One region of the Pectobacterium atrosepticum genome, then DNA from elsewhere that is predicted to be linked to it. Evidence: predicted binding sites of a transcription regulator. Region 1 holds the regulator's gene; each other region holds the start of a gene.
The links. Region 1 encodes PurR, which represses purine synthesis genes. Its sites were predicted from a motif close to CANGCAAACGTTTGCNTG; they were not measured.
Positions count from the first base shown of each region.

Region 2: a site for PurR is predicted at 2,191-2,208, ahead of purE (5-(carboxyamino)imidazole ribonucleotide mutase). Genes of this name have one in related genera too.
Region 3: a site for PurR is predicted at 3,080-3,097, ahead of pyrD (quinone-dependent dihydroorotate dehydrogenase). Genes of this name have one in related genera too.

Region 1 is NZ_CP009125.1:2,923,643-2,927,827, forward strand. Features, by position in the region: gene GZ59_RS12880 (C40 family peptidase) at 1-340, shown strand, start outside; gene cydH (cytochrome bd-I oxidase subunit CydH) at 434-523, opposite strand; gene purR (HTH-type transcriptional repressor PurR) at 914-1,939, shown strand; gene cfa (cyclopropane fatty acyl phospholipid synthase) at 2,248-3,399, shown strand; gene GZ59_RS12895 (riboflavin synthase) at 3,461-4,096, opposite strand.
Region 2 is NZ_CP009125.1:3,442,869-3,447,053, reverse strand. Features, by position in the region: gene GZ59_RS15260 (HAAAP family serine/threonine permease) at 1-30, opposite strand, end outside; gene purK (5-(carboxyamino)imidazole ribonucleotide synthase) at 501-1,571, opposite strand; gene purE (5-(carboxyamino)imidazole ribonucleotide mutase) at 1,568-2,077, opposite strand; gene lpxH (UDP-2,3-diacylglucosamine diphosphatase) at 2,266-2,988, opposite strand; gene ppiB (peptidylprolyl isomerase B) at 2,999-3,493, opposite strand; gene GZ59_RS15235 (DoxX family protein) at 3,915-4,185, shown strand, end outside.
Region 3 is NZ_CP009125.1:2,230,554-2,234,738, reverse strand. Features, by position in the region: gene GZ59_RS09810 (YcbX family protein) at 2-1,105, shown strand; gene GZ59_RS09805 (cell division protein ZapC) at 1,171-1,758, opposite strand; gene pyrD (quinone-dependent dihydroorotate dehydrogenase) at 1,960-2,970, opposite strand; gene pepN (aminopeptidase N) at 3,174-4,185, opposite strand, start outside.

The DNA of each region.
Region 1 (4,185 bases):
CGGCTCATCTCCCTTTACCGGATTTGACTGTAGCGGGCTGGTTTATTACGCCTATAAAGATGTCGTCAAGATACAAATCCCGCGCACCGCAAATGAAATGTACCACCTGCGTGATGCTGCGCCGATTAAAAAGAGCGAGCTGGAAAGTGGCGATCTCGTCTTCTTCCGCATCAATAACCGTGGCGCTGCCGATCACGTTGGGGTTTATCTGGGAGAAGGGAAATTTATCCAGTCGCCGCGTACAGGCTCAGATATTCGTATCAGCAAGTTGAGTGAAGATTATTGGCAGGAGCACTACGTTGGCGCGCGTCGCGTCGTTACGCCACAGACGATTCGTTAAGCAGATTATACCGGTTATACCCTAAATAATTCAGACACGTTTATGCACCACAAACGTGTCTGAATGCCAACCAGCGGCGGAAGCACCGATCGGTTAATTCAGCACCGCGATAAAGCTAAATGCGATGATCACAGCCAACGAACCAACGGTTGTCAGCAAAGACATTTTCAGATTTGTATCCATAAACCACTCCTTATTAGCGAACAAGTTTCATCTGAAACTTCATCTAAAAAAAGACACCACCATTCACAGCAGAACCCACGCAGGTGGTTAAAACTACAAATAATAGGGTTATTACGATTCTTTCATAATTCTAGCGAAAAATCTCGGACGAATGCATCACTAATAGTATAAATTAGCCCTTTCACTTTCATGATAAATCGGACACAATCCGCTGTTTATGAAAGCGCTGCGTATCAGTCGAAAAACGTCAACCCAGACCCCTTCGGTATAACATTCGGCATTCTCCTTCTGAAATCCTGTTTTTTAGCTTAGAAGAAGAACTTTAAACGTAGGCAAACGATTAACAATATACTTACGTCTGTAACAGGTAAGTTCAGGAGTCATTTTTAGATGGCAACGATTAAAGATGTGGCAAAACGTGCTGGCGTTTCCACCACAACCGTATCGCACGTGATCAATAAAACACGTTTCGTCGCCGAAGAGACCAAGGCAGCCGTCAGGGCAGCAATCAAAGAATTGCACTATTCGCCCAGCGCCGTCGCTCGCAGCCTCAAAGTTAATCACACTAAATCTATTGGCTTGCTGGCAACATCCAGCGAAGCGCCCTACTTCGCCGAGATCATTGAAGCTGTCGAAAACAGCTGTTATGCCAAAGGTTACACGTTGGTGCTGTGTAATTCTCATAATGACATTGGCAAACAGCGCGCCTATCTTTCTATGTTGGCGCAAAAACGCGTCGATGGCCTGTTGGTGATGTGCGCAGAATACCCGCCGGAGCTATTGGGCATGCTGGAAGATTATCGCAGCATTCCAATGGTCGTTATGGATTGGGGACAAATGCACAACGATTTCACCGATACGATTATCGATAACGCCTTTGAAGGCGGTTATATGGCGGGCCGCTACCTAATTGAACGCGGCCATCGGGATATCGGTGCCATCCCCGGCATTCAAGAGCGCAACACGGGCAGCGGACGCTATCTCGGCTTTTTAAAAGCGTTGAAGGAAGCTGATATCACCGTGCGCAATGAATGGGTTGTTCAGGGTGATTTCGAACCGGAATCCGGCTACAAAGCCATGCATCAGATTCTCGCGCAGAAACAGCGACCTACGGCCGTATTCTGCGGTGGCGATATCATGGCGATGGGTGCCATCTGTGCAGCCGACGAACTGGGTTTGCGCGTACCGCAGGATATTTCAGTGATCGGCTATGACAACGTGCGCCACGCGCGCTTCTTTACGCCAGCCCTGACCACCATCCACCAGCCGAAAGAACGCCTGGGCCAATCCGCATTTTCTATGCTGCTGGATCGCATTACCAGTAAGCGAGAAGATGCGCACGTCATTGAAGTTCACCCGACGCTGATTGAACGCCGTTCGGTTGCCGACGGCCCGTTCCGCGATTATCGCCGCTAACCCCGACGACGCAATACAGACGGTTTTTCTATTCCTGCCCGCTTTCCCTCTCTGCTTGCTTCAGCCAATTTTCTTGTATATTGGCTGGAGCAACTCTAAACTGAACCCTGCGTTTCAGTTTCACTGATAAAACCAAAATAGCGATAGCCGCACGTCAGTAAGCAGGTCCGTGTTTTTTGCCAATGAGCTCCTGTTTACGTGCAAATTTCTTCTTCATTTTTCTCTGGTGACAGCCGATACGTCGGCTGCAGTAAGTGCTGTCCAGGTGTTTTACGATACTTTTATACGTGAAAAGTTAAGGAGACATGATGGGATTACCTTATGCAGAAGAATGGGATCACGATACCGCGCCTTGGTTCCACATAATGCAGGACATGTTGGCCACCGCAGATATCACGATCAACGGTACTCGCCCTTTTGATATCCACGTTACCCATCCCCGCTTTTTTAAACGCGTCTTGCGAGAAGGTTCGCTGGGATTAGGTGAAAGCTATATGGACGGATGGTGGGAGTGTGAACGGCTGGATATGTTTTTCCATCGTGTCCTGCGCGCAGGACTAGGAAATACGTTACCTCGCCGCCTGCACGATCTTACACGAGTCGCCATTTCCCGCGTCACTAATTTGCAGTCCCGCAGACGCGCTCAGGTTGTCGGCAAAGCACATTACGATTTAGGTAATGACCTCTTTACCCTGATGCTGGATCCCTACATGCAATATTCCTGCGCTTATTGGAAACAGGCACACACGCTGGAACAGGCGCAGGAAAACAAACTCACCATGATTTGCGAAAAACTCCAGCTAAAATCAGGGATGACGCTGCTGGATATCGGCTGCGGCTGGGGCGGGCTTGCTGAGTTCGCGGCGCGGCGCTACGGTGTCTCCGTTTACGGCATCACCATTTCCAGAGAACAGCAGATGCTGGCGCAACAGCGCTGTCAGGATCTTGACGTCACCATTGCGCTACAAGACTACCGCGATCTGAACCAGCAATTCGATAGGATCGCCTCTGTTGGCATGTTTGAACACGTCGGCCCGCGTAACTATGACACTTACTTTCGCATGGCAAAACGCAATCTTAAGCCCGATGGACTCTTCCTGCTACATACTATCGGTGCCAATAAGACCAACCCGCACATTGATCCCTGGATTCACAAATACATATTCCCCAACGGCTGCATTCCATCCATACAGCATATCGCGCAGGCGAGTGAGCCTTACATGGTAATGGAAGACTGGCACAACTTCGGCGCCGATTACGATCGCACATTAATGGCGTGGCATACGCGCTTTCAGCAAGGGTGGCCCCAGCTTTCTACACGCTATACCGCCCGCTTTCGTCGGATGTTTAGCTACTATCTGAACGCGTGTGCAGGAACGTTCAGAGCCAGAGAGCTTCAGCTCTGGCAGATCGTATTCAGTATCAATGGGATTGATGGTGGATTACGCGTTTCACGCTGAGAGAAACGAGAAAACCGGATGATATTGTTCATCCGGTTTACAAAAAGAGGCAACGCAGGGATTACTCTTCGTTGACGAGCTCGTTCGCCTGCTTGCTGGCTAACACGCGTTCTACCGTGTCGACCACGGCCTGCGTTTGCGGGTCGATTTCAATATTGATGCGATTCCCCAGTCGTTTCTGTCCCAGCGTTGTGCGGTTCAACGTTTCTGGAATTAAATGCACGCAGAAACGTCCGCGGGTCACTTCTCCAACAGTCAGACTAATGCCATCAATCCCGACGAAGCCTTTATGCAGCACGTATTTCATCAGCGCTTCATCTGCCAGGCGGAACCAAATCTGATGATTGTTTTCTGAAATCTGAATCTTGACCACTTCTGCCGTACACATAATATGTCCCGACATGACGTGCCCGCCGATCTCATCGCCAAATTTCGCGGCTCGCTCAATATTCACGACATCACCTTCATGAATATCGCCCAGATTTGTTAGCCGCAGCGTTTCTTTCATGAGATCAAAACTGACGCGATCGCCATCAATTGCCGTTACCGTCAGGCAGCAGCCATTGTGCGCCACTGATGCACCGGGCGTAAGCCCTGGCAGTAGGTCGGGTGGGAGTTGAATAACGTGAGTACGAAAGTTGGATTTTTCTTCAATCGACACCACTGGCGCGGTGCCCTGAACAATACCGGTAAACATGCAGTTTGCCTCTTAAAAACAAAGAAATGACTGTATGCAGTGTGCCCGATATTCTGTGGAAAACCAAACCGGAATACCGAGCGTCAAAC
Region 2 (4,185 bases), 520 kb from region 1:
CACGTGGCTGCTATCTTGAATTGTGCTCATTTACTGGTTTCTCCTCGGTGAACACATTAATACCCATCATACTGGGGTATAAAAATTACAGTATCGGCAACTTGCCGTTACAGAGTTTAAAAAACGAAAAAGACATACTGCTAATTATGTCAACAGGTCAATACTGTTTTGTGGCGGCATTCTATATCGTGGTGGTCAGCGAATAATATCGAGGCGATCACAGAAATGAATTGACGGGGAATATTTTAATAAATTTTCGTGCAAATTAAAATATCAATATTGATACTTTATTTTAAGTATTTCTAACGGCTCGTTATTGATACTTTATTTAATTTCCGAGTGATAAATAATGAACAGTAAATAAAATAAAAGGTAGCTGAAATAATAAACGCAATTTTGCTGATGTCACGCGTAATGATGGTTTTTCTCTGTTAGGGGACGTATCGGTAATGATAGTTACCCGGCAGATCATAACCTGCCGGGTAACTGCCACCGATCTGTCAGGCGGTGAGTTTTTCTTCTGCCCACGCCAGACCGCTGTGGTATTCCTCTGGTAATAGAGGTGCCAGCGATTGCAGGGTGTGTTGCAATTGTGCGGTGTCCGACGACGGTAGATTGAGGTGTCCAACTTTGCGGCCAGGACGAACCTCTTTCTCATACCAGTGCAGATGTACCAGCGGCAGCGCCAGCCAGTCGATATTCACGTCAGTGCCGATCAGGTTGACCATCACCGACGGCGTTTCGACGACCGGTACCGGCAGCGGCAGATCCAGAATGGCGCGCAGATGGAGTTCAAACTGGCTGATCGACGCGCCATTTTGCGTCCAGTGTCCACTATTATGTACCCGTGGAGCCAACTCATTAATGAGCAGATGGTCGCCGACAATAAAGCATTCCATCGCCATCACGCCAACATAGCCTAGCGCATTCATAATCGCGGACAGCATCTGCTCAGCCTGCTGTTGCAATTGCGGATCAGGCTGAGGGAAAGCCACGCTGGTACGCAGAATGCCATCCTGATGCAGGTTATGGGTTAGCGGGTAGAACACGCATTTACCGTGCGTATTGCGGGCGCCAACCAGTGAGACTTCACCAGAAAAATTAATCCCTTGCTCAACAATACATTCACCGTAGCAGTCTGCGGGCAACGTCTGCTGCTCGCCGTTACGCAAGCGCCACTGCCCACGGCCGTCATAACCGCCGACGCGGCGTTTAACGATAGCGAGCTCACCTAATGAAGCAAAGACGTGTTGCCATTCATCGGCGCTGGCCAGCAATTGCCAGGGCGCGGTTGCCAGATTCAGCGAGTCCAGCAGCTGTTTTTGCGTCAGGCGATCGGCCAGACGTGGGAAAATATCACGGTTCGCAAACGCCGTGTGTTCAGCCAGTTCGCGGGTGAGGGCGGTTTCTGGCCAGCGTTCGATCTCAGCGGTAATCACACTGTTATGAAACGGAACCGATTCCGGCTCCGCATCCAGCCCAACGGGATAGACGGCAATCCCTAACGGTTCGCCTGCTTGACGGAGCATTCTGCCCAACTGACCATTGCCTAATACGCAGACCGGTTTCATGCCTCCTCCCGCGGATCGGGATGAGACAGCACATCATCCGTTTGCGCCTGACGCCAGTCTGCCAGACGAGCGGCGATACCATTATCATGTAGGGCGAGAATTTGTGCGGCCAGCAGAGCCGCATTCGCTGCGCCTGCCTTGCCGATTGCCAACGTGCCGACCGGGATACCACGCGGCATTTGAACGATGGAATACAGGCTGTCTACACCGCTCAGCGTTGAGCTTTGTACTGGCACGCCTAGCACAGGAACCAGCGTTTTCGCTGCCAGCATACCCGGTAGGTGTGCTGCGCCGCCTGCGCCAGCGATAATCACATCAAAACCATTTTGTGCCGCCTGCTCAGCGAAGCTGAACAGTTTATCCGGCGTCCGGTGTGCGGAAACGACTTCGGTATGAAAAGGAATGTTCAGCGTGGTGAGGATTTCCGCAGCAAACTGCATAGTGGCCCAGTCACTCTTTGAACCCATGACGATGGCAATTTTAGCCGGGGCAACGTTGGATGACATGCCTGTGACGCTCCTGTGATTGTACGTGTTCGTGACGCGGGTATACCAATATTGCGTCGGCCAGACGAGAGGGTCTGGCGTTGAGGGCGTAGAGCATATCACGCCATTATGGCGAGGAAAACGGTTGCGTATGCGGAAATACTGGGGAGATTAGGTGAGAGATTGTTAAGTCAATGGCAGAAAACGCATTAAAATGGGAAGGAAATCAGTTCGATATTTTGTGGCGTGACCTTAATCATCGAACCTTCCTCATGCCAGGCACCGAGAACGGCACGTCGGCCATAAGATTTGCCGAGATCAACCTGATGGATGGCTGGACGGTGTGTGTGGCCGTGGATCATCGTCTTCACCTGATAGTGCCGCAAGCGTTCAAGCACTTGCTCAGGATTCACATCCATAATCTGCTGAGACTTTTGCTGATTGGCCTGTTGGCTGCTGGCACGCATTTTAGCGGCTATCTTCAGACGCAGCGATAAAGGTAACAGCAGGAACAGTTGCTGAATGAACGGGTTGTGTACGCGGCGGCGAAATTTTTGATAGGCCGGATCGTCAGTACACAGGGTATCACCATGCAGAATGAGGATTTTTTGACCGTAGAGGTCAACGATATTTTCTGTCGGTAGCAGCGTCATTCCACTTTGTCTGGCGAAACGCTTGCCGATCAGAAAATCACGGTTACCGTGCACGAAGTAACAGGGAATGCCGAGCTGATGTAATGCATACAATTCAGCAGCGATGGTCGCATGCAGTGGTTGCGGATCGTCATCACCAATCCAGGCGTCGAAGAGGTCACCAAGAATGTAAAGCGCATCGGCATGAATCGCCTCATGGCGTAAAAAACGCAGAAAACCGGCGGTAATCGCCGGTTCATGAAGACTTAAATGCAGATCGGCAATAAACAGCGTTGCCATGCAGGCCGGATTATTCGCTGACCGTTACGTGGGTGATCACCACGTCTTCTTTCGGTACGTCTTGGTGCATGCCGCTGCGGCCGGTTGCAACGCCTTTGATTTTATCAACAACGTCCATACCTTCAGTCACTTCGGCGAATACGCAGTAGCCCCAACCATCGGCACGCTCTGAACGGAAGTTCAGGAAATCGTTATCAATGAGGTTGATAAAGAACTGGGCAGTAGCAGAATGTGGATCGTTGGTACGAGCCATCGCCAGCGTGCCACGGGTATTTTTCAGGCCATTGTTGGCTTCATTTTTGATTGTCGCATTGGTTTCTTTTTGATCCATGCCAGCAGCGAAGCCACCGCCCTGAATCATAAAACCATTAATCACGCGGTGAAAAATCGTGTTGTCATAAAAACCGCTGCGGCAGTAGTTCAGGAAGTTTTCTACAGTAACCGGCGCCTTGTCTGCAAACGTGTTAATAACGATATCGCCGTGGTTGGTATGAAGCGTAATCATAATAATGAACCCTAGATAGCCTTAGTGATAAGAGTGCAGTTCACAAAATACGGTGAACAACAAGAGCGCTGTTATAGCATAACTGGTCGATTGAGTCAGTATTTCGGTCTTTCTGCGCGTTTGCTGGCGGTTGGTGTGATGAAAAAGCCGTATAAAAATGTTTACTACTCATATTTAGGCAATCGTCGGGGAAAATGTACTGTGGTCAAGTATGCATCGATGATGGCTTAATCACGCAAAGCAGGCTTTTGAAAACAAATAAATTGATTAAATGCACAGTTAATGGTTAATTAATTTGAATGAAAATTTTGTTGCCCTAGATCAATGTTTTGCGTAATCAACGTATTCTTTTTTTTCAGCTCAGATTAATCTGAGAGTCATTCTTATTACCCATAAATACCTCTAAATGGATAGGTGGATCATGCTGGATAGTATTAATCGAGTATTAGATAAGCCCGATTTCGGCAAATTGTTCTTGCGCGTATCTTTCAGCGTTTTGATGTTGTTCCACGGGTGGCACAAGCTGCACGGCGGGATTGGTTTTATTGAGGGGATGTTGACTAATGCCGGACTCCCAGCCTTTGTGGGCTACGGTGTTTATGTCGGTGAGATCATCATACCAATCATGATGATTCTCGGCATTTTTACACGTCCTGCCGCACTGATCTTCTCTTTCACTATGTTTGTCGCGT
Region 3 (4,185 bases), 690 kb from region 1:
AGTGATCGGCGTAACGCGGCTTTATATACATCCAGTCAAATCGATGCGAGGGCTACAACTGTCCCACGCGATGGCGTCCGTCAGCGGTTTGGCGAACGATCGTGCCTTCATGATTACTGAATCTGATGGCACCTTTATTACTGCCCGCCAGTATCCACAAATGGTGTTATTTACTCCCGCGTTGCTACCGGATGGGCTGTTTATTGCCGCTCCGGATGGCCAAACTGCCACCATTCGTTTTGCCGACTTCATTGAAACCCCACAGCCGACAGAAGTCTGGGGAACGCACTTCACCGCGCTCGTCGCACCCGACGCTATCAATCGTTGGTTAAGTCATTATTTCCAGCGTTCCGTGCAGCTTCGCTGGGTGGGCAGTGAACCATCTCGGCGGGTTAAGCATTATCCGGAAGTTCCATTGGCGTTCGCCGACGGTTATCCGTTTCTGTTAATCAATGATGCATCATTTCAGGCGCTACGCCAGCGCTGCTCTGCCGGAATCAAAATTGAGCAATTCCGTCCTAATCTGGTAGTAACTGGCGCGGAAGCCTTTGCCGAAGATAGCTGGAAAACCATTCGTATTGGCGAGGTTATTTTTGACGTCGTCAAACCCTGTAGTCGCTGCATTTTGACCACCGTCAGCACCGAACGTGGCCGTAAACACCCGTCAGCAGAGCCGCTGGCAACGCTGCAATCTTTCCGCACTGCCGAAAATGGCGACGTTGATTTTGGGCAAAACCTGGTAGCCAGAAATACGGGCATCATTCGAGTGGGCGACACGCTGGAAGTCTTAGCGACCAAACCGCCGCGTCCTTATGGTTCCGGTCAAGTCGTCGAAAGCCTTGTCGTGCCTGAAAAAAGCGAACAAGCCGTCACCATTCACTATCAGGGAAAATCACTGCAAGGGAACAATCAGCAGATTTTACTGGAGCAGTTGGAGCAACAGGGCATTCGAGTCCCCTACTCTTGTCGAGCAGGACTGTGCGGTTGCTGTAAATTGACGTTAGTCAGCGGAGAGGTTTCTGCACTGAAGCAAAGCGCTATCAGAGCAAACGGCGAGATTCTTACCTGTAGCTGTATTCCGCAGAGCGACATTCATCTGCAATAATTCGATGAAGTGCAACAACACACATGCATGCAGCTTGAAGTATGAGGAATCGATACCAGGGGGGATTAGACGACTTTGGCATACTCAAATGCCGACGTGCCTTCACCCAGTGTGGTTTCCCACTCAGACCTATTCTGAACAACGGCCAGAATTAATCTATCGTGCATGATTTTTATGGCATCGCCCAGCAGCATGGTTTTCCCACTTAATGACAGCTGTTCTTGCGCCAGCAGACAGAGACAGGCTTTATCTCCCGCTTCCGCCACCAAAAAGCACGCTGTTTCATGTGTTTCGGTGAGCTGCACTTGTACAACGTCACCCGCCTGCGGTGAATACGTCATGGCATCCGGCTGCTGGATGAAATGCCAGCTTTTCGGCATTAACGGTTTCAGGAATCGGGTTGCCACCAGCGCGTTCAAGACTAATTCGCCCTGAAGGTCGCGATGCAGTGCCGCTTTCTGACATTTATCGTTATAGGTAAAAAATAACGCGGCATCGTCAACGCAAAATGCACATTCATTAAATGCATCCGGCGTTAGCATTTTAGACGGAAAACGAGAACGGAATAACATGCCGTTAGCCAGATCCAACATCAGGCGATCGTGTTCAGTATCAAAATACCAGCGCCAGTTATCGTCAGGTTTTAACTTCATATTATTTACCCTTCGCCTTCACAGTAGAAATATCAGAAATGGCTGATTGTATTTTCTTACATCGCAATAATCTTTCATCGTCATAAACATCGTGGTAAGAAGATCAGACATCAGTTGATAGTTTATTTACGCAAACGGATAAAATATAGACTAGCTGGGGGGATAAATAAACCCCCAGTTAGAAATGAAAGGCATTTCGGATTAAATATGTGTAACGATATCTTTAATCAGACGAGGACCGTGGAAAATAAAGCCTGAATATATCTGTACCAGTGACGCACCAGCATCCATTTTTTCACGCGCGGCGACCAAAGAATCAATTCCGCCAACGCCAATAATAGGTAAACGTCCTGCTAATTCCTGTGACAAACGGCGGATAATTTCCGTGCTGCTTGTTTGTAACGGGCGTCCACTTAATCCACCCGTTTGCCCACAGTGATTTAATCCCTGAATCAGTTTTCTATCGAGTGTCGTGTTCGTGGCAATCACACCATCAATGTTATAACGAACCAGACTATCGGCAATTTGGATCAATTCTTCCTCGGAAAGATCCGGCGCGATCTTTACCGCCACAGGGACGTATTTCTGATGCTTCTCTTTTAATTCTGTCTGCTTATTCTTTATCGCCAGTAAAAGATCGTCTAATGCTTCACCATATTGCAGGCTGCGTAATCCCGGCGTATTGGGTGACGAAATGTTGATAGCTATATAACCCGCGTGAGGATAAACCTTATCCATACAGATCAAATAATCGTCTTTACCTTGCTCAACTGGCGTATCTTTATTCTTGCCAATGTTGATGCCTAATACACCGCCAAAACGCGTTTTCTTTACATTTTCGACGAGATAGTCCACGCCTTTATTATTGAAGCCCATCCGGTTGATCAGCCCTTCCGCTTCCACTACGCGGAATAGTCTCGGTTTGTCATTACCGGATTGTGGACGCGGCGTTACCGTTCCCACTTCAATAAAACCAAATCCCATTGCGCCTAATGCATCGATACATTCGCCGTCTTTATCTAATCCCGCAGCCAGACCCAGCGGGTTTTTAAAAGATAACCCCATGCAGGTAACTGGTTTAGTAGGAACGGATTGACGGACGAGAAATTCAAAAGGCGTGTTGGTAATACGGCGTAATTGTTGGAAGGTCAGCTCATGTGCACGCTCTGGATCGAGCTGAAACAGGGCTTTTTTGATAACGGGATAGAACATATTGTCTCCTGAGATCCCTATCGTAAAGGTATCTTGCCTACGCTGGAAGTCAGCAATAGTGGATTACGGTTTAACTCACGGTCGGTGATGGTAGTGCCATCTCTGCGGAAAGTAAAACGTTTGCGGAAGTAAGAAATTAGCGTAAGGGAAAATGTCACACGCGGCAGGCTACCGCGTGTGACAGAAGGATTAGCGTGGCGGGATTAGTCTTGCAGTGCCTTGCTGATCTTCTCGAACAGATCGCCAGACAGATTTTCCAACGTCTTCAACTGCTCCAGCGCCTGACGCATTTGCGCCTGACGTTTAGCATCATAGCGCTTCAGACGGATCAACGGTTCGATCATCCTTGCTGCGACCTGCGGATTGCGAGTGTTCAGATCGGTAAGAATCTCCGTCAGGAAACGATAACCGCTGCCGTCTTCGGCATGGAAAGCCGACGGGTTCGACGCCGCAAACGCCCCCACTAGCGAACGCAGGCGGTTAGGGTTGTTCAGGCTAAATGAACGGTGTTGCAGCAATTCACGCACGCGGGTCAGTACATTATCTGCCGGACTGGTGGCTTGCAGCACAAACCATTTATCCATGACCAAGCCATCCTGATGCCAGCGGTTATCAAACTGCGTCAGCAGTTCATCACGCACCGGCAGTTGAGCCTCTACCGCCGCAGACAGCGCTGCCAGCGAATCCGTCATGTTATCCGCCTGACGGAACTGCGCCTGTACCAATTTATCCGCCTGATCCGCATCGCTGAACGCCAGATAATGCAGGCAGACATTGCGCAGCGCGCGTTTGCCTATATCCGCGTGCTCAATGCGATACTGCGGCGCGTGATTCGCGTGGTATACCGCCAGAAACTCATCTGCCATCTCTTTCGCCATCGTACGCGTCATACTGTCACGCACGGCAGCGATTGCAGTAGGATCGATGATGTCAAACAGCTCAGCAATTTCGTTTTCGCTCGGCAATGTCAGAATCTGAGAAGCCAGCATCGGATCCAGCTTTTCATCCAGTAACACGCCACGGAAGGCATCGACAACATGCATCGGCACGGAAAGCGGCTGCTTCTGTTGATAGCGGGAAACATTCAGACGGATATAGTTAGCCAGTAAGCTCTGCGCCGCATCCCAACGTGAGAATGCATTGCTTGCGTGACGCATCAGGAACGTCAGTTGTTCATCGCTCCAGGCATAGTTCAGTTTTACCGGCGCAGAAAAC